3 regions of the Streptomyces sp. 12E genome follow, and region 3 is predicted to be linked to each of the others. Evidence: riboswitches for the same ligand, from Rfam matches in the RefSeq annotation. Region 3 holds a riboswitch; each other region holds the start of a gene.
What was found. A riboswitch is a leader RNA that binds a small molecule or an ion and turns the genes downstream of it on or off. The one in region 3 is predicted to bind cobalamin.

Region 1 (10,367 bases), 1.2 Mb from region 3:
CACGGACCCGTGCTGACGGGTCCGGTCCCAGTCGAGTCCTCCTCAAGATCGGCAGGCCCACCGTGGAAGTTGTCATCGTTGCGGACGCCAAGGCGGGCGGCGAGCTCGTCGCCGAGGCCATGGCGCAGCTCCTGCGGCGCAAGCCCGACGCCCTGCTGGGCGTGGCCACCGGCTCGACGCCGCTGCCCGTCTACGAGGCACTGGCGGCCAGGGTGCGCTCCGGTGGCGTGGACGCCTCCCGGGCCCGGATCGCCCAGCTCGACGAGTACGTGGGACTGTCCGCCGACCACCCCGAGTCCTACCGCTCGGTGCTGCGGCGCGAGGTGCTGGAGCCGCTCGGCATCGGCATGGACGCCTTCATGGGCCCCGACGGCACGGCCGAGGACGTGCAGGCCGCCTGCGAGGCGTACGACAAGGAGCTGGCCGGGGCCGGCGGCGTGGACCTCCAGCTGCTCGGGATCGGCACGGACGGGCACATCGGGTTCAACGAACCGTGCTCCTCGCTCGCCTCCCGCACCCGGATCAAGACGCTGACCGAGCAGACCCGGGTGGACAACGCCCGCTTCTTCGGCGGCGACGTCGACCAGGTCCCGCACCACGTCATCACCCAGGGCATCGGCACCATCCTGGAGGCCCGGCACCTGGTCCTGCTGGCCACCGGCGAGGGCAAGGCGGACGCGGTCGCCGCGACCGTCGAGGGGCCGGTGGCGGCGGTGTGCCCGGCGTCCGCGCTGCAGCTGCACCCGCACGCCACGGTGGTCGTCGACGAGGCCGCCGCCGCCAAGCTGAAGCTCGCCGACTACTTCCGCCACACCTACGCGAACAAGCCGGACTGGCAGGGCATCTGAGCGCCCCTCCGTGGTCTGGACCATCCCTCGTCCCAGGGGTATACAAAGGGGATCACGGAGCGTGCGGGGCGCACCCCCGCCCCGAGCCGTGCCACGATGTCAGCCGTGGCCGACGGTGATGTCGGTCGTTTCGGCACTCGAAGCCGGGAAGGCAGAGCATGAGCACCGACGTCAGCAGTGCGGAGAACGCGGGTGGGACCACGGTCCGTACGGCGCGTGTGCCCAAGTACTACCGGCTGAAGAAGCACCTGCTCGACATGACCGAGACGGCGCCGCCCGGCACGCCGGTCCCACCCGAGCGCACCCTGGCGGCGGAGTTCGACACCTCCCGCACCACCGTGCGCCAGGCGCTCCAGGAGCTGGTGGTCGAGGGGCGCCTCGAGCGCATCCAGGGCAAGGGCACCTTCGTCGCGAAGCCCAAGGTCTCCCAGGCGCTCCAGCTCACGTCGTACACCGAGGACATGCGCGCCCAGGGTCTGGAGCCCACCTCGCAGCTGCTGGACCTCGGCTACATCACCGCCGACGACCGGCTCGCCGGGCTGCTCGACATCACGGCCGGCGGGCGGGTGCTGCGCATCGAGCGGCTGCGCATGGCCAACGGCGAGCCGATGGCCATCGAGACCACCCATCTGAGCGCCAAGCGTTTCCCCGCGCTGCGCCGCAGCCTGACGAAGTACACCTCCCTCTACACCGCCCTCGCCGAGGTGTACGACGTCCATCTCGCGGAGGCCGAGGAGACCATCGAGACGTCCCTGGCCACCCCGCGCGAGGCCGGTCTGCTCGGCACTGACGTCGGCCTGCCGATGCTGATGCTGTCCCGGCACTCGCGGGACCGCGGCGGACAGCCGGTGGAGTGGGTGCGGTCGGTGTACCGGGGCGACCGGTACAAGTTCGTCGCCCGTCTGAAGCGCCCGCAGGAGTGACGCCGACGGCTCCCGTGCCGGGGGGCCGAGCCGCCTTTGAAGCGCCCCGCGAACCCCGGTGAAACGGGCGGTCGGCGAGGTTTTCGCCGCTGCCGCCCCTCGGTCGGGCCGCTTGTCGGGCACCGCTCCGCCGACGAGGGGTTACGGCCGCACCGCACCCTGACCTAGATTTCCCTGCGCACCACCGCCGGTGATCAGTGAGGGGACGGGAGCCGTCTGATGTCACAAACCCCAGAAACCAGAGGAGGGCAGGTGGTGACGCCCGTCCGCGTCGTCATCGCCCTCTGTCTCGTCGCACCGTTCGTGGCCATGCTGTGGGTCGGTTCGTACGCCAAGACCGACCCCGTCGTCATCGGCATTCCGTTCTTCTACTGGTATCAGATGCTGTGGGTGCTCCTCTCCACCGCGCTGACGATGGTCGCGTACAAGCTCTGGCAGCGTGACCAGCGCGCCCGCTCGGCCTCGAAGGGCGGTGCGTCGAAGTGAACGACGGCGTGAACGGCGTGGCACTCGCCGTCTTCATCTTCTTCTTCGTGCTGGTCACGGCCATGGGATTCATGGCCGCACGCTGGCGCAAGGCCGAGAACGAGCACAGCCTCGACGAGTGGGGACTGGGCGGGCGGTCCTTCGGGACCTGGGTCACCTGGTTCCTGCTCGGCGGCGACCTGTACACCGCGTACACCTTCGTGGCCGTGCCAGCGGCGATCTACGCGGCGGGCGCGGCCGGCTTCTTCGCGGTGCCGTACACGATCCTGGTGTACCCGCTGATCTTCACCTTCCTGCCCCGGCTGTGGTCGGTGTCGCACCGGCACGGCTATGTGACGACGTCCGACTTCGTGTGCGGCCGGTTCGACTCCAAGGGGCTGTCGCTGGCCGTCGCGGTCACCGGCATCCTGGCCACGATGCCGTACATCGCGCTCCAACTGGTCGGCATCCAGGCCGTGCTGGACGTGATGGGCGTCGGCGGCGGCGAGGACACCAACTGGTTCGTCAAGGACCTGCCGCTGCTGATCGCCTTCGGTGTGCTGGCGGCGTACACGTACTCCTCGGGTCTGCGGGCGCCCGCGCTGATCGCGTTCGTCAAGGACACGCTGATCTACCTCGTGATCGCGGTGGCGATCATCTACATCCCGATCAAGCTGGGCGGCTTCGACGAGATCTTCGCCTCCGCGAGCGAGGCGTACAGCCAGACCAACCCGGCCACGGGCGCCCCGCGCGGGGCGCTGGTACCGGGCGAGGCGGGCCAGTGGACGTACGCCACGCTGGCGCTCGGCTCGGCGCTCGCGCTGTTCATGTACCCGCACTCGATCACCGCGACGCTGTCCTCGCGCAGCCGTGAGGTGATCCGCCGCAACACCACGATCCTGCCGCTGTACTCCCTGATGCTGGGCCTGCTGGCGCTGCTCGGCTTCATGGCGATCGCGGCCGGGGTCAACGTCAGCAACGGCCAGCTGGCGATCCCGCAGCTGTTCGAGAACATGTTCCCCGACTGGTTCGCGGGCGTGGCCTTCGCGGCGATCGGCATCGGCGCGCTGGTGCCGGCGGCGATCATGTCGATCGCGGCGGCGAACCTCTTCACCCGCAACATCTACAAGGACTTCATCAAGCCGGACGCGACACCGAAGCAGGAGACCCAGGTCTCCAAGACCGTGTCCCTGCTGGTGAAGGTGGGCGCGCTGGCCTTCGTCCTGACCATGGACAAGACGGTCGCCATCAACTTCCAGCTGCTGGGCGGCATCTGGATCCTGCAGACCTTCCCGGCGCTGGTGGGCGGTCTGTTCACCCGCTGGTTCCACCGCTGGGCGCTGATCGGCGGCTGGGCGGTCGGCATGGTCTACGGCACGGTCGCCGCGTACGGGGTGGCCTCGCCGACGCAGAAGCACTTCGGCGGGTCGTCGAAGGAGATCCCGGGCATCGGCGAGATCGGTTACATCGGCCTCACCGCGTTCGTGCTCAACGTCCTGGTCACGGTCGTGCTGACCTTCGTCATGCGGGCCCTCAAGGCGCCCGAGGGCGTCGACCGGACCAAGCCGGAGGACTACACGGCGGACGCGGGCGACCCCGGCGTCCAGGCGGAGCTTCCGCCGGCCACGGCGGGCAGCGCCCACTGACGCGACGGGTACGACGACGGGCCGCCGGGAAAACCGGCGGCCCGTCGTCGTACCCGTCCGGCACACTCCGCTCATGGACATCGTCATCCGGCCGGTGGAACCCGGCGAGCACGAAGAGCTCGGTGAGATCACCGCCCAGGCCTATCTGCTGGACGGACTGCTGGACTTCGGGGGGAGCGACCCCTACCTCGGGGAGCTGCGGGACGTGGGGAAGCGGGCGGCCGCCGCCGAGGTGCTGGTCGCCGTGGCGAACGGGACGGTGCTGGGCGGAGTGACCTTCGTGCCGGGTCCCGGCCCGATGGCCGACATGGCGCGGCCGGGCGAGGCGGAGATCCGGATGCTCGCGGTCGCCCGTGCGGGGCGGGGGCGGGGCGCCGGGGAGGCCCTGGTGCGCGCCTGTGTGGACCGGGCGCGGGCCGTCGAGGGGTGCGGACGGGTCGTGCTGTCGACCCAGCGCACCATGCGTGCCGCCCACCGCGTCTACGAGCGGCTCGGTTTCACCCGCTCCCCGGAGCGCGACTGGAACCCCCTGCCGGAGCTGGACGACATCACCCTCCTCGCTTACGAGTTGACGCTCTGACACCTCCGCGACACAACATATGGGGTTGTCGGCGGCGCCTGACACAAGATGTATGCTCATGCTCGCTGTCGTCGCAGGGGAATCCGGTGTGAATCCGGAACTGTCCCGCAACGGTGTACCCATGCCCGCCCTCGCCGAGGTGCGCGCACGGGCGTCAGTCCGAGGACCTGCCGACAGTGCGCCCGGCCGTCCGGTCCGGGTGCCTGGACGTCCGGGCCTCGCGGAATGGGCCGGTGGACGCGACGCCGTGTGCGCTCGTGTGCTGCCCCCTGCCCTCCTCGAGGCCCCGTGCCGAGCGAGGGAGAGCCCCACGTGACCATCGCGCCAGCCGATCCGGCCTCAGCGACCGACGTGACCGAGGAGAGCGGCGGCCCCGGTGCCGCGCTGCTGCGGACCCTGACCGAGCTGACCGCCGACCTGCCGGACGCCGACCCCGGCCGGGTCGCCGCCGCCGCGCTGCGCGGCCGGTCCGCCTCCGCCGACGCGGCGGAGCTGCGGGAGCTGGCCACCGAGGCGGCGGCCGGGCTCATCTCCGAGGACCCGGCCTACTCCCGGCTCGCCGCCCGGCTGCTCACCGTCTCCATCCGCGCCGAGGCCGCCTCACAGGGCGTCACCTCGTTCACCGAGTCGGTCGCGACCGGGCACCGCGAGGGCCTGATCGCCGACCGGACCGCCGGGTTCGTCCGGCTGCACGCCGTCCGCCTGGACGCGCTGATCGACCCCGGGGCCGACGACCGCTTCGGTTACTTCGGCCTGCGCACCCTGCACAGCCGCTACCTGCTGCGGCACCCGGTCACCCGCAAGGTCGTCGAGACGCCCCAGCACTTCCTGCTGCGGGTCGCCGCCGGACTCGCCGAGGACGACAGCGCGCGCTCCCTGGACGAGGTCACCGCGCTCTACGGGCTGATGAGTCGTCTGGACTACCTGCCCTCCTCCCCCACGTTGTTCAACTCCGGCACGCGGCACCCGCAGATGTCGTCCTGCTACCTCCTCGACTCCCCCAAGGACGAGCTGGACTCGATCTACGACCGCTACCACCAGGTCGCCCGCCTCTCCAAGCACGCCGGCGGCATCGGCCTGTCCTACTCCCGCGTCCGCGCCCGGGGTTCGCTGATCCGCGGCACCAACGGGCACTCCAACGGCATCGTCCCGTTCCTGAAGACGCTCGACGCCTCGGTCGCCGCCGTGAACCAGGGCGGGCGGCGCAAGGGGGCGGCGGCGGTCTACCTGGAGACCTGGCACTCCGACATCGAGGAGTTCCTGGAGCTGCGCGACAACACCGGCGAGGACGCCCGCCGCACGCACAACCTGAACCTCGCGCACTGGGTGCCGGACGAGTTCATGCGCCGGGTGGACGCCGACGGGCGGTGGTCGCTGTTCTCCCCGGCGGACGTGCCCGGACTGGTCGACCTGTGGGGCGAGGAGTTCGACGCTGCGTACCGGGCCGCCGAGGCGGCGGGCCTGGCGAAGAAGACCCTCCCGGCCCGCGAGCTGTACGGCCGCATGATGCGCACCCTCGCGCAGACCGGCAACGGCTGGATGACCTTCAAGGACGCCGCCAACCGCACGGCGAACCAGACGGCCGAGCCGGGTCACGTCATCCACTCCTCGAACCTGTGCACCGAGATCCTGGAGGTCACCGACGACGGGGAGACGGCGGTCTGCAACCTGGGGTCGGTCAACCTCGGCGCCTTCGTGGCGGACGGGGACGTCGACTGGGAGCGCCTCGACGAGACGGTGCGCACGGCCGTGACGTTCCTCGACCGGGTCGTCGACATCAACTTCTACCCGACCGAGCAGGCGGGCCGTTCCAACGCCAAGTGGCGCCCCGTCGGTCTCGGCGTCATGGGCCTGCAGGACGTCTTCTTCAAGCTGCGGCTGCCCTTCGACTCCCCGGAGGCGAAGGCCCTGTCCACGAGGATCGCCGAGCGGATCATGCTCGCCGCGTACGAGACCTCCGCCGACCTCGCCGAGCGCTGCGGCCCGTTCCCGGCCTGGGAGAGGACCCGTACCGCCCGGGGCGTGCTGCACCCCGACCACTACGACGTCGAGCTCACCTGGCCGGAGCGCTGGGCGGCGCTGCGCACGCGGATCGCCTCCGTCGGGATGCGCAACTCGCTGCTCCTCGCGGTCGCGCCCACCGCCACCATCGCGTCGATCGCGGGCGTGTACGAGTGCATCGAGCCGCAGGTGTCCAACCTGTTCAAGCGCGAGACGCTGTCCGGCGAGTTCCTCCAGGTCAACTCGTACCTGGTGGACGACCTGAAGCGGCTCGGCGTGTGGGACGCCCGCACCCGTGAGGCACTGCGCGAAGCCAACGGCTCCGTGCAGGGCCTCGCGTGGATCCCCGAGGACGTGCGGCGGCTGTACCGCACCGCCTGGGAGATCCCGCAGCGCGGTCTGATCGACATGGCCGCCGCCCGCACTCCGTACCTCGACCAGGCCCAGTCGCTGAACCTGTTCCTGGAGACGCCGACCATCGGCAAGCTCTCCTCGATGTACGCGTACGCCTGGAGACAGGGCCTGAAGACCACGTACTACCTGCGCTCCCGCCCGGCGACCCGGATCGCCCGCGCGGCGGCCCGGACCACCGTCCCCGTCCGGCAGGCGGCCGACCCCGATGCCGTCGCCTGCTCCCTGGAAAACCCCGAGTCCTGCGAGGCCTGCCAGTGATGACCAGCGAAACCAAGAACCTGCTCGACCCGGGCTTCGAGCTGACCCTGCGCCCCATGCGCTACCCCGACTTCTACGAGCGCTACCGGGACGCCATCAAGAACACCTGGCACGTGGAGGAGGTGGACCTCCACTCGGACGTGGCCGACCTGGCGAAGCTCAGCCCCGAGGAGCAGCACCTGATCGGCCGGCTGGTCGCGTTCTTCGCGACCGGCGACTCGATCGTGGCGAACAACCTGGTGCTGACCCTGTACAAGCACATCAACTCCCCGGAGGCGCGGCTGTACCTGTCGCGGCAGTTGTTCGAGGAGGCGGTGCACGTCCAGTTCTACCTGACCCTGCTGGACACGTACCTGCCCGACCCGGACGACCGGGCGGCGGCCTTCGCGGCCGTGGAGAACATCCCGTCCATCCGGGAGAAGGCCGAGTTCTGCTTCCGGTGGATGGACTCGGTGGAGAAGATCGACCGGCTGGAGACGCAGGCGGACCGCCGCCGCTTCCTGCTGAACCTGATCTGCTTCGCCGCGTGCATCGAGGGCCTGTTCTTCTACGGGGCGTTCGCCTACGTCTACTGGTTCCGCGGCCGGGGCCTGCTGCACGGTCTGGCGACCGGCACCAACTGGGTGTTCCGCGACGAGACGATGCACATGTCCTTCGCCTTCGACGTGGTCGACACCGTGCGCAAGGAGGAGCCGGAGCTGTTCGACGAGCAGCTCGGTCAGCAGGTCACCGACATGCTGCGCGAGGCGGTCGAGGCGGAGCTGCAGTTCGCGCGTGACCTGTGCGGGGACGGGCTGCCGGGCATGAACACCGAGTCCATGCGGCAGTACCTGGAGTGCGTCGCCGACCAGCGGCTGGTGCGGCTGGGCTTCGCCCCGGTGTACGGCTCGGAGAACCCGTTCTCCTTCATGGAGCTCCAGGGCGTGCAGGAGCTGACGAACTTCTTCGAGCGGCGCCCGTCCGCGTACCAGGTCGCCGTGGAGGGCACGGTCGACCTGGACGAGGACTTCTAGGACGCCGTGCGCCCCGGCGCCGTCTCACGCCGCCCTTGCGGTGCGGTGTGAGGCGGCGCCGCACGCCGGGCGGGCGGCGGCCGGTACGCCACGGCGCTCGGCGGCGGCGCGGGCGGCCCCGGCCCGCTCGATCTGCCGGTCGATCCGCCGCTCGCGCACGATGCCGAGCAGGGCGGGCCAGGTCATGAAGACGAACAGGCCGAGAACGGCCACCATCGCGGTCAGTGCTTCCCTCTGCGTCGTATCCATGGACACCACTGTCCCGCCCGACACTCCTTACCGACAGTGGCAGGACTGCCGTACACCCTCGATTTACTGCCAGGGGCGCGGCACACTGGAGCCATGCTCCGGAATGTGGCCGCCGTCCTCCTCGACGGTGTGAATCCTTTCGAACTCGGCGTCGTCTGCGAGGTCTTCGGCGTCGACCGCAGCGACGACGGCCTACCGGTCCACGACTTCGCCGTCGTCTCGGCCGACGGTCCCGTGGTGCGCACCAACACGGGCTTCTCCCTCCAGGTCGAGCACGGTCTGGAGCGCCTGGAGACGGCCGACCTCATCGCCGTGCCCGCCGGCGCCTCCTACGTCTCCCGGGATTTCCCGCCCGAGCTGCTGGACGCCCTGCGCCGGGGCGTGGACCGGGGCGCGCGGGTGCTGAGCGTCTGCTCCGGGGTGTTCGTCCTCGCCGCCGCCGGACTCCTCGACGGCCGGCGCGCCGCCGCCCACTGGAAGCACGCGGAGGAGCTGACCAGGCGGCACCCCCATCTGACGGTCGAGCCGGATGTGCTCTACGTCGACGAGGACCCGGTGATCACCTCCGCGGGAACCGCCGCCGGCATCGACGCCTGTCTGCACCTGGTGCGCAAGGAGCAGGGCTCGGAGGTCGCCAACAGGATCGCCCGGCGCATGGTGGTGCCCCCGCACCGCGACGGCGGGCAGGCCCAGTACATCGAGCGCCCGCTGCCGCGGTCCGGGGGCGACACCGTCTCCGACGTGCTGGTGTGGATGGAGCGGCACCTCGACCAGGAGACCACCGTCGAGCAGCTCGCCGCCCGCGCCCGCATGTCGCCGCGCACCTTCGCCCGCCGCTTCCAGCAGGAGACCGGCACCACCCCCTACCGCTGGATCCTGCGCCAGCGGGTGCTGCTGGCCCAGCACCTGCTGGAGGCGACGGACGAGACGGTGGACGCGATCGCGGGCCGTACCGGCTTCGGCAACGCCGCGGCGCTGCGCCACCACTTCACCCGTGCCGTCGGTACCACCCCGCACGCCTACCGGCGCACGTTCAGGGGCCCGGAGGCCGCCTGAACGCGCGCCGCGCGGCCGGTCAGCGTGGTACCGCCCGCAGCCGCAGGCCGCGCGGCCGGAGCGTGATGCCGATCCGGGGCCGCGGGTCGGAGCCGGGCGTGTGCTCGAAGCGGTAGGCGGAGGCGACCACCGCGGTGACGAGCGTGAGTTCGGCCATCGAGAAGTGGTCGCTGGGGCACTTGCGGTTGCCCACGCTGAACGGGCTCATCGCGTACTTGGGCACGTTCCCCGCCCGCTCGGGGAGCCAGCGGTCGGGGTCGAACTCCTCGTGCCGCTCGTACGACCGCCGGTCGCGCTGGATCGCGTACGGGCTGTAGATGAGGTCCGCGCCCTCGGGAATGCGGTATCCGCCGAGTTCCGTGTCGGTGACCGCGCGACGGGTCAATATCCATACGGCCGGGTACAGCCGCAGGGTTTCGACGACGACATTCGCGGTGTACGTCAGCTTTCGGACGTCCTCGAATGCGACCGGGCGGTCGCCCACGACGGTTTTCACCTCTTCGCGGATCTTGTCACCGACTTCCGGGTGCTCGGTGAGAACCAGGAGGAGCGACATGATCGTGGCTCCGACGGTTTCGCTGCCGGGGGTGAGGATGGCGATGACCTGGTCGTGGATCTCCTGTTCCCCTATGGGCTCGCCATTCTCGTCCCGCGCCTCCAGCAAAGCCGTCAGCAAATCGTTCGGTTTTTGACCGCTCGCCCGTCGGTCGGCGACGATCTCGTCGACCAGGACATGCAAATCGGCCAGCGCGCGGTTGAATTCCCGGTTGGCCGGGAGCGGAACCCGGTAAAGCGGTCCGAGCGGTACCACCATGCGCTGGTACATGCCGCTGAACAGGGTGGCGAGGTCGGCGCAGACGCGCTCCGCCCGGGCGTCCACGGAACTGCCGCGCATCAGGCAGCGGGCGGTGACC
Region 2 (10,367 bases), 4.4 Mb from region 3:
GCGGCGACGCAGATCTGCTCCAGCTTGACCCACACCGCCCAGCTGCCGAGCGGGGTGAGCGTGGCCTGCCCGTCGCCGTAGGTGAGGGCGCCGACGGAGGCGAGGGCGCGCAGCGCCCAGTCGAGCAACGGCTCGAGCGGGGCGTCGGCGGCGGGCGCGGCGCTCGCGGGCCGGGGCCGCTGGAGCGGCACCTTGGGTCTGAGTTCCCGGGGGAGCCCGGACCCCGGCTGGGCGAGGTCGGACTGCTGGACGTAGTCGACCTCGCAGCGCTCCGTGCGGAGTTCGGTCACCCGCTGCTGGAGGAGGTCGAGGAGCTGGGGCACGGGGACCGGGCCGGCGGAGAGCTGGAGGAAGGAGAGGACCTGCGGCATGGCCGTGACGACCTCGGCGACGGCGGCGGCCTCGTACTCCTCGGGTTCCGGGTGGGCCAGCGACCAGGCGTCGCAGAGGGCGACCCAGCCGCGCAGCACGGCGCTGTCGTCGCGGTCCCAGGCGCGCAGCCGCCAGCCCGGGCGGGCGCTGTCGCCGTGCACCTCGATGAGGCCGGCCAGGCGGGCGGTGTCCCAGTCGGCACGGACCTGAGCGGGGGTCAGGCCCAGGGAGCGGGCCGCCCGTTCGGCGGTCGCGTCGGAGAGGGTGGCCTTGCCGTCGGCGGTGGCGCTGTCCCCGCCGGGGCCGAGGGCGGCGTCGGCCCAGCGGGCGACGCGGGCCGCGGCGGCCAGAACGGAACGCGCCATTCTGGCCAGCTCCGCCGGGGCCGGTGTGCCCTCCGGGGGGCGTGGCGCGGGGCGGCGCGAGCGGCGCCGGTTCACCGCCGTGGGGGCGGCGGCCAGGGGTCGCGGGCGGACGAGTCGGAGCCTGGAGTCGCGCGGGATACGGGACGTCACGGGTGCAGTCTTCCTGGTGACGGTCCGAAAACCCAAACGGAATGCCGACGGGGACGCCGGGACGGCTCGTGCCTCGGCTCCGGACGCGGTCGGAGGGAGGGGTTCAGGCCACTGGTACGGCCGTAAACGGAATCCTCGGCACCGGCTGTCCTGAGCCCTCTCCGCACGGTCACATCAGGGGGGTGAGGAAGCGCCGCAGCGCCTCTTCGTAGGCCTGCGGGTCGGCGTTCCACATCGCGCCGTGGGAGGCGCCCCTGACGGTGTGCAGGGTGATGGTGTTCGGGTGGTCGGCGGCGAGGCGGCGGGAGAACCGCCAGGGCGCCACCGTGTCGTCGGGGCCGTGGAAGATCTGCGTGGGGACCGCGATCCGGTCCAGGTGGACGGCGCCGGGCCTGCGGTCGCCGTACAGGCCCGTGCGTCCCTGGGCGGCGCGGACCGCGAGCGGCAGCAGCGCGCCCGGGGTGTGCCGGGCCGTGGCGAGGGCGCGCAGGGTCGCCTCCCAGCTGAGCACCGGGGAGTCGAGGACGAGGCCGGCGACGCGGGCGCGCACCTCGGAGCGGGCGGCGGCGCGCAGCGCCATGGTCGCGCCGGTGGACCAGCCGTACAGGACGACCTGCCGGGCGCCGGAGTCCACGGCGTGGTGGAGCGCCGCGTCGAGGTCGCGCCACTCGGTCTCGCCGAGGTGGTTGAGGCCGTCCGGGGAGCGCGGCGCGCCGGGGTCGCCCCGGTAGGCGGGGGCGAGCACCGGGAAGCGGTGGCGGTGCAGGAACTCCATGAGGTTCATGGTGTGTTCCCGGGTGGCGCCGAGGCCGTGGACGGCGATCACCCAGGTGTCCCGGGCGCCCGGGACGAACCATGCGGGCAGGGGGCCGAGTTCGCCGGGGAGGTCGAGGTCGGTGTGGTCCAGGCCGAGGGCGCTTCCCGGGTCGCCGACGTACACGTTCGGGGTGAGCCGGGCGCGGTCGCCGGGTTCCGGGGCGCCGTACGTGACGCGTTCGAGGCGGCGCACGACGGTGTCGGCGGAGTCCGGGGCGCCGGGCAGGACGGGGCCGACGACCGCGTGGAAGCCGTCACCGGTGAGACCGTGGCGTCCGGGCCGCAGTGTGGCGAGATCCCTGGTGAGGGCCACCTGGCCGGCGGCGGTGGAGTGGACGGTGAGTCCGGGGTCGGTGGGCAGGGGGCCGCCCGGGGACGTCCTGAGCGCGGCGTCGCTGGCGTACCGGCCGACGGCCACCGCGGCGGCGCCGGCGCCTATCACGGCGGTGACGGCAGCGGCCGTCGCTCTGACAGTGCGCACGTTCTCCAGTGTCATGTCGGAACGTGTACCCGGCCAGTGGGGGCGGTCACCGGCGGAGGGTTCGGGGCGGGTCGTCCCGCCCCGCCGCCCCTTCCCGCCCCTGGGGGCCGTGCCCCCGGACCCCTTCGGCCCTGCGGGCCGCGCCCTCAGGCGCCGGACGGGCCGGACCGCTGCCCGTACCCCCGCAGCCGCTCCCCCGCCTCCGCCACCTGCGCCGGGGTCAGCAGGTGCGGGGACAGGCCCGGGACGGAGGAGGCGGTCAGCCAGAGGCGGCACATCCATTCCAGCTGGGCCGTGCGGTCGTAGGCCTGGGCGAGGGTCGCGCCGTGGGCGACGGTGCCGTGGTTCCGCAGGAGGCAACCGGTGCGGCCGTCGAGGGCGCGGAGCATGTTCTCGGCCAGTTCGTCCGTGCCGTACGTCGCGTAGCGGGCGACCCGGACGGGCCCGCCGAGTGCCGCCGCCATGTAGTGGATCAGCGGCAGCTCGTCGACGAGCGTGGAGACCGCCGTCGCGTGCACGGCGTGCGTGTGCACGACGGCGCGCGCGCCGGTCGTGCGGTACACCGCGAGATGCACGGGCAGCTCGCTGGTGGGGACGAGCGAGCCGAGGACCTGCCGGCCGGCGAGGTCGACGCCCGTCACGTCGTCCGGCGTCAGCCGGTCGTACGGCACCCCCGACGGCGTGACCAGGACGGTCCCGCCGATCCGCACCGAGACGTTGCCGGAGGTGCCGACGACGAGTCCGTCGGCGACGGTCCGGCGCGCGGTCCCGACGAGTTCCGTCCAGGCGCGCGCCTCCTCCTCGCTCATGTCCCGGGCGTCCCCCGCCTCCCGCACGTCCCCTCGCCGTTCAGCCATGCCGTGATCCTGCCAGGCGGCCCCCCGTCACCGCGGCACCGCCATCCGGCGGAGCGCCCACCCCCTCTTACGGTCACCACGATGCCCGTTCCAGTTCATCTTCCGTTCACCCTGGTTACCTACATTCGACCAGCCAATGACCTCGAACGATTGCCTGGGTAAATGGAAAGCTTCTCGCTGATCCTCGCGATTGTGGTGGTAACCGCACTCGCGTTCGATTTCACGAACGGTTTCCACGACACCGCGAACGCGATGGCAACGACCATTTCGACCGGTGCGATGAGGCCCAAGGCTGCGGTGGCCATGTCCGCCGTCCTGAACCTCGTCGGTGCTTTTCTCTCGGTGGAGGTCGCCAACACGATCTCCAAAGGACTCGTCGACGAGTCCGGCATCCGTCCCGAGGTCATCTTCGCCGCCTTGGTCGGCGCGATCCTCTGGAACCTCCTGACCTGGCTGGTCGGTCTGCCGTCCAGCTCCTCGCACGCCCTCATGGGCGGTCTGATCGGCGCCACCGTCGCCTCCGCCGGCCTCGGCGCGGTGCACGGCGACGTGCTGGTCACCAAGGTCCTGATCCCCGCGATCGCCGCCCCGCTGGTGGCCGGACTCGCCGCGATGTTCGCGACCCGGCTGACCTACCGCCTGGGACGGGGGGCCGACAGCAAGGCCTCCGAGAAGGGCTACCGCGCCGGGCAGATCGCCTCCGCGGGCCTGGTCTCCCTGGCCCACGGCACCAACGACGCCCAGAAGACGATGGGCATCATCACCCTCGCCCTGGTCGCCGGCGGCGCCGTCGCCCCCGACTCCGACCCGCCGCTGTGGGTCATCCTCTCCGCGGGCATCGCCATCGCGCTCGGCACCTACCTCGGCGGCTGGCGCATCATCCGCACCATGGGCAAGGGCCTGACCGACCTCCAGCCGCAGCAGGGCTTCGCCGCCCAGACCAGCGCCGCGACGGTCATCCTGGCCTCCTCGCACCTCGGCTTCTCCCTCTCCACCACGCATTCCGTTTCCGGTTCCGTGATGGGCGCGGGCCTGGGCCGCAAGGGCGGTGTCGTCCGCTGGTCGACGGCCACCCGGATGTTCGTCGCCTGGGGCCTGACGCTGCCCGCGGCGGCCCTGGTCGCGGCGCTCGCCGAGTGGATCTGCGGCTTCGGCAGCTGGGGCACCGCCCTCGTGGCCGTCTTCCTGGTCGCCTCCAGCGCGGCGATCTGGAAGATCTCCCGGCGCGAGGTCGTCGACCACACCAACGTCAACGACCACGAGGCACCGGAGGCGGAGCCGTCCGGCGTGGTGACGCAGGCGATGGCCGCGGTGACCCCGCCCCCGGCGGGCACCGTGCCCGACGACCTCTCGGCCACCATCCCGGCGCCGGCGCCCGCCGATCCGGCGGCCCCGTCGGCCACGACCACCGTCTGACCGCGGCCCGGCAGATCCGGTACGAAGGAAGAAGAGCACCGTGAAGATCGACTGGGCGGCCCTCGGCTCCGTCTTCGGCGTCAGCCTCGTGGTCACCGTGGCCCTGGTGGGCCTGTTCACCCTCGGCATCAACGGCCTGTCCCGCCGCGAGCGGTCCGCCGCCCAGGGCCGGTCCGCGGCCCTGGCGGTCAGCGGCGCCTACGCCTGCTTCGCGGCGTGCGCGGCGGCGGTGGGATACGGCATCTACCTGATCATGGCCTGATCACAGGCCGCACCCGTCCGGGCGGGCGGTGCGGGAGCCCCGGCTCCCGCACCGCCCGCCCGCGTGTACGCGTCCCCGCCCGGGGTTCACCCGCCGGAGCCCCTCTGTGGGCCTCAGCACACTTCAGCCTCGCAGGTCAACGGCAAGTTGACGGCTCTTCCGGGACCGTGGTGGACTGCCTCAGCCACTACGGCGGCAGGAGAGGAAGCCGGTGCGATTCCGGCGCGGTCCCGCCACTGTCACCGGGGTGAACACCCCGGGAGCCAGGAACTCTCACCGCCGGTCTCGTCGAACCAGGGCGCGGACACCCTGAGTGAGGACATAACGCCATGCGCGGCTGCCTGCCGAGGTCGATCAGCGACACCCCGCCCCGCTTCGGGGCCGCTCCCTCCGGTTCCGTCACCGGCTGACCCATGGGTGCCGATCGCGTGTTCGCGTACGGCGCCGCCGCCGGCCTCCTCGGCGACCTGCTGCTCGGCGATCCCCGCCGGGGACATCCGGTCGCCGCTTTCGGGCGGGCCGCGGCTGCCGTGGAACGGGTGCTGTGGCGGGACGACCGGGGCCGGGGCGCGGTGCACACCGCCGTGTGCGTCGGCGGGGCCGTCGCGCTGGGGAGCCTGGCCGCACGCCTCGTGCGCTCCTCCCCCGCCGCCTCCGTCGCCCTGACCGGTGTCGCCACCTGGGCCGTCGTCGGCGGGACCTCGCTGGCCCGGGAGGCCCGCACCATCGGACGGGCGCTGGAGGCCGGGGACGTCGAGGCGGCCCGGGCACGGCTGCCGCACCTGTGCGGCCGGGACCCGCAGGCCCTGGACGCCGACGGGATCGCCCGCGCGGTGGTCGAGTCCGTCGCCGAGAACACCTCCGACGCCGTGGTGGGCGCGCTGGTGTGGGGCGCCGTCGCCGGGGTGCCGGGACTGCTCGGGTTCCGGGCCGTCAACACGCTGGACGCGATGGTCGGCCACAAGTCCCCCCGTTACCGCCGCTACGGCTGGGCCTCCGCCCGCCTCGACGACGTCGCCGGGTGGCCGGGGGCGCGGCTGACCGCCGTGCTCGCCGCGCTCGCGGGGCCGGATCCGCGCGGGGCCGTGCGGGCGTGGCGCGCGGACGCGGCGAAGCACCCGAGCCCCAACGCCGGGCCCGTCGAGGCGTCCTTCGCGGGCGCGCTCGGCGTACGGCTCGGCGGGACCCTCTCCTACGGCGGGCGGGTCGAACACCGGCCCGTCCTGGGCGGCGGCGGGCGTGCCGTGGCCGTGTCCGACATCGACCGGGCGGTACGGCTCTCACGACGGGTCGGCTGGCTCGCGCTCGGGGCCGGCGTCGCCGTACGGAGCGTCATGAAGGGACGTGCGTCATGAGCGGTGGAGGGCTGCTGGTCGCCGGGACCACCTCGGACGCCGGCAAGAGCGTGGTGACCGCCGGGATCTGCCGGTGGCTGGTGCGACGCGGCGTGAAGGTCGCGCCGTTCAAGGCGCAGAACATGTCGCTGAACTCGTTCGTGACGCGGGAGGGCGCCGAGATCGGGCGGGCACAGGCCATGCAGGCCCAGGCCTGCCGGATCGAGCCGACCGCGCTGATGAACCCGGTGCTGCTCAAGCCGGGCGGCGAGCGGTCCAGCCAGGTGGTGCTGCTGGGCAGGCCGGTCGGCGAGATGAGCGCGCGCGGCTACCACGGCGGGCGGCAGCAACGGCTCCTCGGCACGGTGCTGGACTGTCTGGAGCGGTTGCGGGGCACGTATGACGCGGTGATCTGTGAGGGGGCCGGCAGCCCGGCCGAGATCAATCTGCGGCGCACCGACATCGTGAACATGGGGATCGCCCGGAACGCCGGGCTGCCGGTCCTCGTGGTCGGCGACATCGACCGGGGCGGCGTCTTCGCCTCCTTCTTCGGCACCGTCGCACTGCTCTCCCCCGAGGACCAGGAGCTGGTCGCCGGGTTCCTGGTGAACAAGTTCCGGGGTGATGTGTCGCTCCTGGAACCCGGTCTCGACATGCTGCACGGTCTGACCGGGCGGCGGACGTACGGCGTGCTGCCGTTCCGGCACGGGCTCGGCATCGACGAGGAGGACGGACTGAGGGTGTCGCTGCGCGGCGCCGTGCGGGAGTCCGCGGTGGCCGCGCCGGTCGGTGAGGACGTGCTGCGGGTCGCCGTGTGCGCGGTGCCGCTGATGTCCAACTTCACGGACGTGGACGCGCTCGCCGCCGAACCGGGTGTCGTGGTGCGGTTCGTGGACCGGCCCGAGGAGCTCGCCGACGCCGACCTCGTGGTCGTACCGGGCACCCGCGGGACCGTGCGGGCGCTGCGGTGGCTGCGGGAGCGCGGGCTGGCGGACGCGCTGAGGCGGCGGGCGGCCGAGGGACGGCCCGTGCTGGGGATCTGCGGGGGCTTCCAGATCCTCGGCGAACACATCGAGGACGAGGTCGAGAGCCGCGCGGGGCACGTCGACGGGCTCGGCGTCCTGCCCGTGCGGGTGCGGTTCGCCCGCGAGAAGACGCTCACCCGGCCCGCCGGCCGGGCCCTCGGGGAACCCGTCGAGGGGTACGAGATCCATCACGGGGTCGCCGAAGTCCTCGGAGGCGAAGCCTTCCTGGACGGCTGCCGGGTCGGGCAGACCTGGGGAACGCACTGGCACGGCTCGCTGGAGTCGGACGGTTTCCGGCGGGCCTTCCTGCGCGAGGTGGCCGCCGCCGCGGGCCGCCGCTTCGTACCGGCCCCCGACACCTCGTTCGCCGCGCTGCGCGAGGAGCAGCTCGACCGGCTCGGCGACCTGATCGAACAGCACGCGGACACGGACGCGCTGTGGCGGCTCATCGAGTCCGGCGCGCCACAAGGACTGCCCTTCATTCCACCGGGAGCGCCCGCATGAGCACTGTGTTGTTGTTGTCGACCGCCGACACGGACCTGTTGGCGGCCCGTGCCTCCGGCGCCTCCTACCGGATCGGCAACCCGACCCGCGTGGACGTGGCGGACGAGCTGCCCGCGCTGCTGGACGGGGCGGACCTCGCCGTCGTACGGCTGCTGGGCGGCAAGCGCGCCTGGGAGGACGGGCTCGCCGCGCTGAGAGCGTCCGGGATCCCGGCGGTGCTGCTCGGCGGGGAGACCGTGCCGGACGCGGAGCTCATGGCCGAGTCGACGGTGCCGGCCGGTGTGGTGGCGCAGGCGCTGCGGTACCTCGTCGAGGGCGGCCCGGAGAACCTGACCGAGCTGGCCCGGTTCCTGTCGGACACCGTGCTGCTGACCGGCGAGGGCTTCGAGGAGCCGCGGAAGATGCCGGAGTACGGCGTCCACGGCGAGCGCGCCCTGGAACAGGGCCGCCCGACGGTCGGCGTGCTCTTCTACCGCGCCCACGAACTGAGCGGCAACACCGCCTTCGTGGACACGCTGTGCGACGCGATCGAGGCGCGGGGCGCCAACGCCCTGCCCGTGTACTGCGGTTCGCTGCGCGGCGCCGACCCGGAGCTGTACGGGCTGCTGGCGAAGGCCGACACCCTGGTCGCCACCGTGCTCGCGGCCGGCGGCACGCACGCCTCGCAGGCGTCGGCGGGCGGTGACGAGGAGGCCTGGGACGTCGGGGCGCTCGCCGACCTGGACGTGCCGGTGCTGCAGGGGCTCTGCCTCACCTCCTCGCGCGCCGCGTGGGAGGAGTCCGACGCCGCCCTGTCCCCCATGGACGCGGCGATGCAGGTCGCCATCCCCGAGTTCGACGGCCGGCTGATCACCGTCCCGTTCTCCTTCAAGGAGCAGGGCCCCGACGACGTCCCGGTGTACGTCGCCGACCCGGAGCGGGCCGCGCGGGTGGCCGGGATCGCCGTGCGGCACGCCCGGCTGGGGCACAAGCCGAACGCCGAGAAGAAGCTCGCGCTCGTCTTCACCGCGTACCCGACGAAGCACTCGCGCGTCGGCAACGCGGTGGGGCTCGACACCCCCGCCTCGGCGGTGCGGGTGCTGGACGCGCTGCGGGAGGCGGGCTATTCCCTGACCGAATATCCGGACAACGGGGACGAGTTGATCCACCGGCTGATCGAGGCCGGCGGCCACGACGTCGAGTGGCTGACCGAGGAGCAGCTGGCCGCCGCGCCCGCGCGGGTGCCGCTGGCGGACTACCGGGCCTGGTTCGAGAAGCTGGACCCGGAGCTGCGGGACGGGATGCGTCAGGCGTGGGGCGAGCCTCCGGGCTCGCTGTACGTCGACGGCGAGGACATCGTGCTCGCGTCGCTGCGGTTCGGGAACGTCGTCGTCATGATCCAGCCGCCGCGCGGCTTCGGGGAGAACCCGATCGCGATCTACCACGACCCCGACATGCCGCCCTCGCACCACTACATGGCGTCCTACCGCTGGCTGGAGAACAGTTTCGGCGCCGACGCGATCGTGCACATGGGCAAGCACGGCACGATGGAGTGGCTGCCGGGCAAGGGGCTGGGCCTGAGCGCGGGGTGCGCGCCGGACGCGGTGCTCGGGGACCTGCCGCTGATCTACCCGTTCATCGTCAACGACCCCGGCGAGGGCACGCAGGCCAAGCGGCGCGGGCACGCCACGGTCGTCGACCACCTGGTGCCGCCGATGGCGCGGGCCGACACCTACGGTGATCTCGCGAAGCTGGAGCAGCTGCTCGACGAGTACGCGCTGGTCTCCGACCTGGACCCGGCGAAGGCGCCGGCGGTACGGGCGCAGATCTGGACGCTGGTGAAGGCCGCCGAACTCCACCACGACCTGCACGTGGACGACCAGCCGGACGACGACGACTTCGACGAGTTCGTCATGCACATCGACGGCTATCTGTGCGAGATCAAGGACGTGCAGATCAGGGACGGCCTGCACGTCCTCGGCGGCGGCCCGGTCGGCGAGCCGCGCGTGAACCTCGTCCTGGCGGTGCTGCGCGCCTCACAGGTGTGGGGCGGGCGGGCGAACGCGCTGCCGGGTCTGCGGGCCGCGCTGGCCGCGCACTTCGGGCTGGTGGAGAAGGAGCTGCTGGCCGAGCCGGGCGCGCCGGTGAAGGTGCCGGTGGAGCTGACGGAGCTGGTGGACGGGCCCGCGCGTACGGGTGCCGACGCGATCGACCTGCTGGAGCAGCTGTGCCGACGGTTCGCGGAGGGGATGGAGGAGCGCGGCTGGGCGGCCGGCTCGGTCCCCTCGCTGGTACGGGAGGTACTGGGCACGGAACTGCCCGACGCGGTGGCCGTGCTGCGGTTCGCCTGCGAGGAGGTCGTGCCCCGGCTGGCCCGTACGACGGACGAGATCGGACACATCCTGCGTGCGCTGGACGGCGGTTACGTCCCGGCGGGGCCGTCGGGCTCTCCCACGCGCGGGCTGGTCAACGTGCTTCCGACCGGGCGCAACTTCTACTCCGTCGACCCCAAGGCGATTCCCTCGCGGCTGAGCTGGGAGGTCGGGCAGTCGCTCGCCGACTCACTGGTGCAGCGGTACCTGCAGGACACGGGCGCGTATCCGAAGTCCGTCGGTCTCACGGTGTGGGGCACCTCCGCGATGCGCACCCAGGGCGACGACATCGCCGAGATCCTGGCGCTGCTGGGGTGCCGTCCGGTGTGGGACGACGCGTCGCGGCGGGTGACCGGGTTCGAGGTGGTCGGCCTCGAGGAGCTGGGCCGGCCGCGCATCGACGTCACCGTCCGCATCTCCGGGTTCTTCCGGGA
Region 3 (10,367 bases):
ACACCGTTACGTGGAGCGCGTGTTCGCCCGGCACGCCGAGGCCCTGGACCCGGCCGCGCTGAAACCCCTCGAGGTCCGCACTCCGGAGGAGATGGCCATGCCCTGGTCGAGGATGACGTGGCAACGCACTCCCCGTCCGGCCCGCTGGAAGGAGCAGGCGGCATGACCGTGGCCTGCCTGGAGTCACTGACCTTCGGCCTCGGCCGTCTGGTCCGCGCCGCCGACCGGCTCGGCGAGCGCCTGCTGCTCCTCACCCGGGCCCCCGCCTACTACGCCTACGAACTGGACCGGCTGCCCGCCGGCGCCCTCGACGTCGTCGTGACCGACACCTTCGACGTGGAACGAACCGCCGATCTGCTCCGGCGCACCCCGGGGCTGCGCGGCCTGATCAGTTCCACCGACACCTGGACTCTCACCGGCGCCGCCCTCACCGAACGCCTCGGCCTGCCCGGTCTCGATCCAGCCGTCCTGCGACTGACCCGGGACAAGGCCGCCGTACGCAACAGACTGCACGACGCGGGTCTCACCCGCGGAAGGGCCGTCGAGAACGCCGAGCCGGACCGCGAGGCACGCGGACTGCTGCTCAAGGAGGCGGGACTGCCGCTCGTGCTCAAGGACACGGCGGGCACCGGAAGCCAGAACGTGTGGCTGGTCCGGGACGAGGGCGAACTCGACGCGGCGCTGGCGGAGGCGTCCGGTCGGGACCTGAAAGGACGGTTGTTCGCCGAGCCCTATTTCAGCGGCCCGGTGTACAGCGCCGAGACGCTCACCTGGGACGGCCGCACCCGGCTGCTGGGCGTCTCCAGTCGGCTCATGTCACCGGAGCCGCACTTCCGGGAGGAGATCACCGCCTTTCCCGTCGCTTTTCCGGGCCCGCAGCGGACATCGCTGGAGCGCTGGCTCGACCGGGTGCTCGCCGCCGTCGGCTACACCGACCGGTTCTCGCACGTGGAGTTCGTGCTGACCGCCGACGGCCCGGAGGTGGTGGAGGTCAATCCCCGGATCGGGGGCGCGCTGGTCGGGGAGGGCATGTGCCGGGCGCTCGGCGTCAACATGTACGAGGCGATGATCGAGGCCGCGCTCGGCCGCCGCCCTCGTCTCATGGATGCGGACCTGCCCGGTGGTCCGGCCGTCGCCTTCGTTCTGGGCTATCCGGCCGCGCCCGGCGTGTTCGCCGGGGTCGCCGGGCTCGACCGGCTCACCGACATGCCGGGAACGCCCGCCTGGTACCCGGTCAAGCAGACCGGCGACCTCATCGAGCACCTCGGCGACAGCCGCGGCTACGCGGGCATCGTGTACGCCGAGGCGGAGACCGCCGAACTCGCCACCCACCGCGCGGTGGCCGCCGCGGGCGCCCTGCGGGTACTCACCGACCCGGCCGGCCGGGAGGCGCCCGGTGGGTGAGCGCACCACTCGGGGACCTGGTCTGCGGGCCTCGCTGTTTCCGCTCACCGGCCCGCTGCGGTTCCTCCTGCTCAGCTCGTTCCTCATTCCGCTCGGCAGCTTCATGGTCCTGCCGTTCATGTCGGTGTTCCTGCACGAACGGCTCGGGATGGGGCTCGGCACGGTCGGCGTCGTCCTGGCCGTGGCATCGCTCGTGCAGTTCTCCGGCGGCATCGTCGGCGGAGCCCTCGCGGACCGGATCGGACTGCGCCGCACGATGCTGTGGGCACTCGTCGTGCGCACCGTCGGTTTCGCCGGACTCCTGCTGGCCCTGCGCTGGCCGACCCTCGCGGTCTGGGCGCTGGTCCTGACGTGCTGCGGTGCCGCGCTCTACCTGCCCGCGAACAAGGCGTACCTGGTGCACGGCGTCGACGACGAGCGCCGCCCGGCGTTCCTGTCGGCGGGCAACGCGGCACTCAACGCGGGCATGGCCGTGGGCCCGCTGATCGCCGGGCCGTTCGTCCTCTCGTCACCCGGCTGGCTGTTCGCGGCCGTGACGACGCTGTTCCTCGCGATCACGGCGGGACACGCACGACTGCCAGGGACAACCACGGAGCACCCCGCCGGGCCGGAGGACACTGCCCCCTCGGGGCTCCTGGCCGGCGTGGCACTCCTGCCGTTCGCCGCCAACGCGCTCGCCTTCTACCTCTACTTCCACTTCCAGCACTTCCTGGCGGTGTACGCCGTCGAGCGCGCCTCCAGCGCGTTCTACAGCGTGGTGCTGCTGCTCTGCTTCACGCTGGTCATCGTCGTACAGCCACTCGCGTCCGGCCTGATCCGGCGCATGCCGTACGCCCTCGCCCTCGCGGTCGGCTTCACGGGGCTGGCGGCGGGCCTGGCCGTGCTGGCGGCCGGTACCCGGACGGCACTGCTGGCGGGCGGGGCGCTGATCACGCTGGGCGACATCGTGCTGTTCCTCAAGAACGACCTGGAGGCGCTGCGCCGCAGCCCCCGCTCCGACGCCGTGGTCTTCGGCCAGCAGCGGCTGGCCGCGGGCCTGGGCGCCTGCGCGAGCGGCGTGCTGGGCGGGCAGTTGTACGGCCTCGGCGAACGGGCCGGGCACACCGGCTGGTTCTGGCTGCTGGCAGCCGCCCAGTGTCTGCTGCTTCCCCCTCTGCTGCTCACGCTGCGCCGTCACACGGCGCAGCGCCCTGTCCCCGACGGCGACCATGAAGGAGCACTGACGCGCGATGACACGGACGGGCGGATTCCAGGACGATGACTTCTGGACCGAGTTCCACGACTTCCTCTTCTCCGAGCAGCGCCACGAGCAGGCCGAGGAATTGCTGGACACCTCTCCCCTGCTGGCCTTCCCGCAGGGGTCGCGCGTGCTGGACCTGTGCTGCGGGCCGGGGGTGTTCACCGTGCCGCTCGCCCGCCGCGGTCACCGCGTGACCGGAGTGGACCTGAGCCCGGCCATGCTGGACCGGGCACACAAGCGGACGGCCGACGCCGGTGCCGAGGTGACCTACGTACGGGCCGACGCCCGCGAGTACGAGGCACCGGGCGGCTTCGACGTCGTCCTCAACATGTTCACCTCCTTCGGGTACTTCGAGGATCCCGCGGACAACGCGCGCGTGCTGCGCACCATGCACACCTGCCTGGCTCCCGGCGGCACGCTCGTCCTGGACCTCGCCGGGAAGGAGCTCCTGGCCCGCAGGGTCACCCCGCCCAAGGTGGTGCGGCGGGGCGACGACCTGATGGTGCAGACCGACACCGTGCTGGACGAGTGGGCGCGGCTGCGCAGCGAGTGGGTGCTGGTCCGGGGTGAGCGGGTGACGCGGGCCACCTTGACGTGGTTCGTGTACAGCGCGGTGGAGCTGCGGCGGATGGTCGAGGAGGCGGGGTTCGGCCACGTGGAGGTCTTCGGCGGGTTCGACGGGCGCCCCTACGACGAGAGTGCCGAGCGGCTCGTCCTTCGGGCGGTCCGCGAAGCGTGAGGAAGGCGGGGCGTGCGGCCGGGTCCGCGCGCCCTTTGGCCATCGGCTCGAGCAAACGTAGGATCACCTGGTCATCGCCGCGACGGGAGACAGGAAGCCGGTGTGAATCCGGCACGGTCCCGCCACTGTGACCGGGGAGCGCCCCTCCGACACGCCACTGCGCACCGCGCGGGAAGGCGGAGGGAACGTCGATCCGGGAGTCAGGACACTGGTCCGTCGCGGGCCCGATCCGAGGAGCGCGGACTCCAGGAGGCTTCACGTGTCCCAGCTGTTCACCCCTGCCCGCACGCACGGGTTCCTTCGTGCCACGGCCGCTGCCGTGGCTCTTTCGTCAGTGCTGCTGACCACCGGCTGCGGTTCGTCCGACGGGAGCGGCGGGGACGCGAAGGCCACCGCGGCCGTGCCCGAGGGCTTCCCGGTCACCGTCGACAACTGCGGCGTGAGGACGACGTACGACGAGCCGCCGGCGCGGGTGGTCACCATCCACCAGCACCCGGCGGAGCTCATGCTCGCGCTCGGTCTGAAGGACCGCATGGTCGGCACGGCCTTCCCCGACTCCGCCGTCCTGCCCGAGCTGAAGAAGGACTACGAGGCGATCCCCGAGCTGGCGGAGAGGGAGCCGTCCTTCGAGAAGGTCCTGGACGCCGAGCCGGACCTCGTCTACGGAGGCTACGGCAGCGCCTTCGCCGAGAACGAGGGCCGCTCCCGCAAGGCGTTCGCCGACGCAGGCATCGACACCTACCTCAACCGCGAGTACTGCGGCGAGAAGCGGGTGACGATGAAGGACACCTACGACGAGATCCGCACCATCGGCAGGATCTTCGGTGTCCCGGACCGGGCCGACGAGCTGGTCGCCGACCTCGAGGGCCGCGTCGGCAAGGCCGCCGGCAAGGTCGGGGGCGAGCCCGGGGTGTCCGTCTTCGTCTACGACAGCGGTGACAAGAGCGCCTTCACCGCGGGCGGCAAGAGCCTGGGCACCGAGCTGATCCGGCTGGCCGGCGGCGAGAACGTCTTCGCCGACCTCGACGACGTCTTCGGCGACGTCTCCTGGGAGCAGGTCGTCGAGCGCAGGCCCGAGGTCATCGCCGTCTACGACTACGCCGGCGCCGGAAGCGTGGAGGAGAAGAAGAAGTTCCTGCTCTCCCAGCCCGCGCTCGCCGACGTGCCCGCCGTCAGGAACAAGCGGTTCGTCGTCCTGCCGCTGACCGCCACCCTGGTCGGCATCCGCTCGGCCTACGCGGTCGAGGACCTGGCCCGCGGACTGCACCCCGAGAGCTTCCGGTGACCCGGGCCGCCACCGACTCCTCCACCGAGCGGGCGGTTCCACGGCGGAAGGCCGACGAGCCGGGAGCGGGCCGTACGAGGTCGGCCGTCACGCTGCTCGTCCTCACCGCCCTGCTCGTCGTCTCCGCCACGGCGGGCCTCGCGATCGGCTCCGTCCAGGTGCCGCCCGGCCAGGTGTGGGGCATCGTGACGCACGCGCTGGGCGCCGACTGGCAGGATCCGGACTGGTCGCGGGCCCGGGAGACCATCGTGGTGGACGTACGGGCGCCGCGGGTGCTGCTCGGTGCGGTCACCGGCGCCGGCCTGGCGGTGATCGGCACCGCGCTGCAGGCCCTGGTGCGCAACCCGCTCGCCGAGCCGTACCTGCTCGGCGTCTCCTCGGGGGCGTCGCTCGGCGCGGTCTCCGTGATCGTGTTCGGGGTCGCCCTCTTCGGGCCGGCCTCCCTGCCGGCGGCCGCCTTCCTGGGCGCCCTGGGCGCGCTCCTGCTCGTGTACGCCACCGCCCGCACCGGCGGACGCATCACCTCGGCGCGGCTGGTGCTGTCCGGGGTGGCGGTCGCGGCGGTGCTCACCGCGGTCCTCGACCTGCTGCTGCTCACCACCGGCCGGGGCAACGAGGCCCGCGCGGTCCTCGCCTGGACCCTCGGCGGCCTCGGCGGGGTCGGCTGGGGCACCCTGTGGCTGCCGAGCACGGTCCTGCTGCTCGGTGTCGGCGTCCTCATGGCGCAGGCCCGCAACCTCAACCTGCTGCTGGCCGGCGAGGAGGCGGCCACCACGATGGGGCTGGACGTGGCCCGGTTCCGCGCCCGGCTGTTCGTGCTGCTCTCCCTCGTCACGGGCGTGCTGGTCGCGGCGGCCGGACCGATCGGCTTCGTCGGCCTGATGACGCCCCACATCGTGCGCCTGTTCGTCGGCGGCGACCACCGCCGGGTCCTGCCGACGGCGGCACTCGGCGGAGCGGTCTTCCTCGTCTGGGCCGACATCGCCGCACGGACGGTCGCCGCGCCGACGGAGATACCCGTCGGCGTGCTCACGGCCCTGTGCGGCGGGCCGTTCTTCCTATGGCTGATGCGCCGGGACGCCCGGCGCGGCACCGACCGAGGAGCGGCATGACCGCGACCGAACTGAGCGTCGACGGCGTCACGCTCACCGCCGGAGCCCGCCGCCTGGTGCACGACGTCTCCCTGACCGCCCGCCCGGGCGAGACCATCGGGCTCGTCGGCCCCAACGGCAGCGGCAAGTCCAGCCTCCTGCGCACCGTCTACCGCGTCCTGCGCCCCGACACCGGCCGGGTACGCGTCGACGGGGACGACGCCTGGGCGCTGCCGGTGCGGCGACTGGCCCGCACCGTGGCGGCGGTGGTCCAGGACTCGGCGGCCGACTTCGACCTCGCCGTCCGCGAGGTCGTCGCCATGGGCCGCACCCCGCACAAACGGCTCCTCGCCGGCGACACCGCCGAGGACGCCGAGATCATCGACTCCGCGCTCCTGGCGGCCGACGCCGTCCACCTGGCCGACCGCCCCTTCGACCGGCTCTCCGGCGGCGAGCGCCAGCGCGTCCTCATCGCGCGCGCCCTCGCCCAGCAGCCCACCCTCCTCGTCCTCGACGAACCCACCAACCACCTCGACATCCGCCACCAGCTGTCCGTGCTCGCCGCCCTGCGCCGCCTGCCCGCCACCGTGCTGCTCGCCCTGCACGACCTCAACCTGGCCGCCTACTACTGCGACCGCCTCTACGTCCTGCACGACGGCGAAGTCACCGCCTCCGGCCCGCCCGCCGAGATCCTCACCCCGCAGCTTCTGGCCGAGGTCTACGGAGTGGCGGCGGAAGTCGCCACCCATCCGCGCACGGGCGCCCCGCAGGTGACGTTCCTCCCCGGGGAACCACGCGGCTGAAGGGCCCGCCCGTGCCCCTGCCCGCCCGCGCCGCCTGGGCATGAGCGGGCGCGGGCCCGGAAAAGGCGGTCGGGGACCCCGGCCTCCGGGTGGCTCCCGCCCGGTGGTCGTCGGGCCGGCCGTCCGGGAGAGATCGCGATGCCGCGGGAGCGAAGCTTTGCGAACCGCTCACGATCACAGGGCAGTTCATGACGCACACCTTCGATCGTCGGATGGTCATACCGGAAAACACGTCCTCCCGGGCCGGTGCCGCCTGCCTACGGTGCCACCACCGGCCAGGGCGGGAGGCGCCGCCCCGTGCAGGCCGACGCAACCCACGAGAAGACCGAAGAGGGAGACGTCCATGGCAACTGTGGAAGTGTCGTTGAAGGAAGTCATGACCGTCGTCGAAGGGGCCCTCGGAGCGGCCCTCGTCGACTACTCCAGCGGCATGGCCCTGGGGACGCTGGGCGGGGGCAAGGACCTGGACCTGACCGTCGCGGCCGCCGGCAACACGGACGTCATCCGGGCCAAGGTGCGCACCATGGAACTGCTGGGGCTGACCAGCCAGATCGAGGACATCCTCATCACCCTCGACAGCCAGTACCACCTCATCCGGCTGGTCACCGGCCGCAGCGGCAACGGTCTGTTCCTGTACCTCGTGCTCGACAAGTCACGGTCGAACCTGGCGATGGCCCGCCACCAGCTCAAGCGGACCGAGCAACAGCTGGAAGTCTGAACGCCTCCGGGTCCCGGCCGACGCGCGCCCACGATGTGAAGAATTCTTCAAGTCACCACATCGACATGATCCCCATCCGCGGATGCGCGCCGCGCCGGGCGAGAAGGACCGGCGCGGAAGGGCCGGTCCGGAAAGACGGCACATCGTGCGGCGGCGCGTTCGCGGGGCGTCGCCGCACGGTGGAGAACATCCCCGACGCGGCAGGGAGTGCGCGCCCATGCGAGTCCCCCTCTACCAGGCCAAGGCGGAGTTCTTCCGCATGCTGGGACACCCTGTGCGCATCAGGGTCCTGGAGCTGCTGCAGCACGGGCCCGTGCCGGTGCGGGACCTGCTCGCCGACATCGACATCGAGCCGTCCAGCCTCTCGCAGCAACTGGCCGTGCTCAGGAGGTCCGGCATCGTCGTCTCGGTCCGGGAGGGATCCACCGTCCGGTACGCCCTCGCCGGTGGCGACGTCGCCGAACTGCTCCGCGCGGCCCGCCGAATCCTCACCGAACTGCTGGCCGGGCAGAGCGAGCTCCTGGCCGAACTCCGGCAGAGCGACGCGCCCTTGCCGCCGGCGCCCCGGAGCGGGCGGGGCTGAGGCCCCGGGGCCGTCACAGGTCGCCCGGCGCGTCCAGACCGGTCAGAGCGCCCACGGGGTCCGGGTCGGGGGTGCCGCGGGGCCACCAGTCGTCGTGGCCCGGCTCGGACTCGTAGGCGTACCAGAGGTGGTCGCGGCCGAGGCGGAGCTGGACGTGGCCCCGGGGGTGGGTCAGGTGGTTGCGCCAGGGGCGGAAGGCGGGGAGGTCGGCGGCGAGGAGGAGCGGGCGGGCGCGGTCGAAGCGGCCGGCCGGCGGGTCCCAGGGCTCCTCGAGGACGGCGAGGCCCGCCGGCCCGCCCTGACGCCAGGCGGCGACCGCGCGCGCCAGCTCGGCGGGGGTGCGGCCGGCCGCTCTGGCGAGGGAGGAGTACAGCGCGCGCGTCGCCCCGGTCAGACCGGAGCCGGGGCGGACGGCGGCGAGCCGCACCGCGTCCTGCCAGAGGGTGAGCCGGCCGACCGGGTCGCGGCCTGTGGTGAGCAGGGCGTGTGCGCGGGCGGCGGCGTCGGTGGCCAGCTGGTCCAGCGCGAACGGGTCCGGTCCGCCCGGGGACGCGGGGTACGCGGGCGGCTGCTCGGGGTGCGGCGGCGGGGGCAGCGGGGCCGGGAGCGGGGGGAGGGCGCGGTCCCGTCGGGCGAGGACCTCGGCCGCCCGGAGGCCGGGCAGGGGTTCCGGTTCCTTGTCCTGGGCGGCGCGGGCCGCGCGGGCGGCGCTGAGCCGGGACAGCGCGTCGACCACCTCGCGCTCACCGCGTCCGCGCAGCAGGAGCAGCACGAACGGGTCGGCGTCGAGCAGCCGGGCCGTCTGGTAGCAGAGGGCGGCGGCGTGCTTGCAGGGGTGGCCGGCATCGGGACAGCTGCACTGCGGGGCGAGGTCGCCGGGACCGGGCAGCAGCGGGACCCCGCAGTCGGCGAGGGACGGGGGCATCTCCTTGTCCAGCAGCGCCGCGATGTGGCCGGGGCGGTCGGCGGCGGCGTCCAGGAACCGCTCCCAGTCGGCGTCCGTGAACGTCCGCAGCCGCACCTGTACGCGGTACGGCCGCGGGCGGCTGCCCCGCACGTACGCGAGCACGAGTCCCGGCGTGACGGTGACGGCGTCGACGTGTCCCTGCCCGGCGTACCCGCGTCCGCGGGCGAGTCGGGCGGCGTCCAGCGCCCCCTCCTCCAGCGCCGTGACCCATGCGTCGCCCCACCAGGTCCCGGCGAAGCCCTCGCCGTCCGAGGCACGGGGCGGGAACGCCGGGAAGGTGCGGCGCAGATCGCCGTCGCGGGCGGGGGCGGCCATGGAGCGGGGGGCGACGGGTGCGGGCGGTGCGGTGTCCCGCGGGGTGCGGGACGGACGTGTGCCGGCGTCCTCCGCGGCCCCGTCCCGGGCGCGGGGGGCCGGAAGGCCGCCGGGCGGGCGCGCGTCGTCAGGCGTCGCGGGGGCGCCGCCCCGGCCGGGGGCGGCGTCGGTCCGCGGGTCCGGTCCGGGCATGCGGAAGGCGTCCGCGAGCGACTCCCGTACCTCACGGGCCCGGGCGTCGGCGGCCCGGTCGCCGCGGGTCGTGCGCGGGACCAGGGGCGCGGGGGCGCGTCGTGCACGGGGCTCGGCGTCCGTCGCACGGCCGCCGGGTGCCGGGCGCGCCCGCAGCGCCTCCTCACGCGCGGAGCGCAGCGCCTCCCGCGCGATGTCCCCGGGGCGCGGGAGCGCGTGCTCTCCGGCGGCAGCGACCGCTGTGTCCCCGGGGTTTCCGGGGTTCCCGGGGTTCCCGGACGACGGGTCGGCAGGGGGCGGAGCGTCGCCGTGGGGCTCCTCTCCGAAAGGCGCCCCGCCCTCCGCCGGTGCGCCCGGGTCCTCGTGGTCCGGTTCCGCCGCACCGGCGGGCTCCTGCGCACCGCGCCGGGCCCGCACCGCCTGCCGCAGCGCCTCGCGGGCCGCGTCGCCCGGGCGGGATCCGCGGCCGGGGTGAGGGGGGCCGTCGGGCCGTCCGGGGGCCGGGGCGGCCGGCCGGTCCGGAGCGGGCCGGTGCTCCGGTGCGTCCGGGGCCGCCGGTTCGCGGGTGGTCCGGGCGCGGGCGGCGCGCAGGGCCTCGCGGACCTCGTCGGAGGGGCGGGGGGTCATGCCGGCCTCCGCAGGGACACCAGGTCGGACAGGTCGCGGTCGGACAGCTCGGTGAGGGCCGACTCGCCGGCGCCGAGGATCGCGTCGGCGAGGGCGCGCTTGGACTCCAGCATCTCGGCGATGCGGTCCTCGACCGTGCCCTCGGTGACCAGGCGGTGAACCTGGACCGGCTGGGTCTGGCCGATGCGGTAGGCGCGGTCGGTGGCCTGTTCCTCCACCGCGGGGTTCCACCAGCGGTCGACGTGGACGACGTGGCCCGCGCGGGTGAGGTTCAGGCCGGTGCCGGCGGCCTTGAGGGAGAGCACCAGGACCGGGGTCGCGCCGCTCTGGAAGCGGTCCACCATGCGCTCCCGCTCCGCCACCGGCGTACCGCCGTGGAGGAGGTCGACGGGGACCGCGCGCC

Region 1: another riboswitch for cobalamin. It lies ahead of ACZ8ZB_RS22745 (ribonucleoside-diphosphate reductase subunit alpha); the one in region 3 lies ahead of ACZ8ZB_RS28135 (ABC transporter substrate-binding protein).
Region 2: another riboswitch for cobalamin. It lies ahead of ACZ8ZB_RS07970 (cobalamin biosynthesis protein); the one in region 3 lies ahead of ACZ8ZB_RS28135 (ABC transporter substrate-binding protein).

What each region holds. Positions count from the first base shown of each region.
Region 1 is NZ_JBVNCJ010000001.1:4,874,951-4,885,317, reverse strand. Features, by position in the region: gene nagB (glucosamine-6-phosphate deaminase) at 63-848, shown strand; gene ACZ8ZB_RS22765 (GntR family transcriptional regulator) at 1,007-1,771, shown strand; gene ACZ8ZB_RS22760 (DUF3311 domain-containing protein) at 1,991-2,257, shown strand; gene mctP (monocarboxylate uptake permease MctP) at 2,254-3,882, shown strand; gene ACZ8ZB_RS22750 (GNAT family N-acetyltransferase) at 3,956-4,462, shown strand; cobalamin riboswitch at 4,475-4,651, shown strand; gene ACZ8ZB_RS22745 (ribonucleoside-diphosphate reductase subunit alpha) at 4,775-7,135, shown strand; gene ACZ8ZB_RS22740 (ribonucleotide-diphosphate reductase subunit beta) at 7,135-8,148, shown strand; gene ACZ8ZB_RS22735 (hypothetical protein) at 8,173-8,397, opposite strand; gene ACZ8ZB_RS22730 (helix-turn-helix domain-containing protein) at 8,491-9,453, shown strand; gene ACZ8ZB_RS22725 (bifunctional albaflavenone monooxygenase/terpene synthase) at 9,473-10,367, opposite strand, start outside.
Region 2 is NZ_JBVNCJ010000001.1:1,682,177-1,692,543, forward strand. Features, by position in the region: gene ACZ8ZB_RS07945 (hypothetical protein) at 1-887, opposite strand, end outside; gene ACZ8ZB_RS07950 (alpha/beta hydrolase) at 1,057-2,184, opposite strand; gene ACZ8ZB_RS07955 (class II aldolase/adducin family protein) at 2,331-3,041, opposite strand; gene ACZ8ZB_RS07960 (inorganic phosphate transporter) at 3,204-4,457, shown strand; gene ACZ8ZB_RS07965 (hypothetical protein) at 4,498-4,719, shown strand; cobalamin riboswitch at 4,874-5,011, shown strand; gene ACZ8ZB_RS07970 (cobalamin biosynthesis protein) at 5,133-6,074, shown strand; gene ACZ8ZB_RS07975 (cobyric acid synthase) at 6,071-7,582, shown strand; gene cobN (cobaltochelatase subunit CobN) at 7,579-10,367, shown strand, end outside.
Region 3 is NZ_JBVNCJ010000001.1:6,123,573-6,133,939, reverse strand. Features, by position in the region: gene ACZ8ZB_RS28155 (cysteine synthase family protein) at 1-166, shown strand, start outside; gene ACZ8ZB_RS28150 (ATP-grasp domain-containing protein) at 163-1,404, shown strand; gene ACZ8ZB_RS28145 (MFS transporter) at 1,397-2,665, shown strand; gene ACZ8ZB_RS28140 (class I SAM-dependent methyltransferase) at 2,634-3,383, shown strand; cobalamin riboswitch at 3,437-3,614, shown strand; gene ACZ8ZB_RS28135 (ABC transporter substrate-binding protein) at 3,643-4,668, shown strand; gene ACZ8ZB_RS28130 (FecCD family ABC transporter permease) at 4,665-5,780, shown strand; gene ACZ8ZB_RS28125 (ABC transporter ATP-binding protein) at 5,777-6,562, shown strand; gene ACZ8ZB_RS28120 (roadblock/LC7 domain-containing protein) at 6,906-7,280, shown strand; gene ACZ8ZB_RS28115 (ArsR/SmtB family transcription factor) at 7,498-7,863, shown strand; gene ACZ8ZB_RS28110 (SWIM zinc finger family protein) at 7,877-9,964, opposite strand; gene ACZ8ZB_RS28105 (DEAD/DEAH box helicase) at 9,961-10,367, opposite strand, start outside.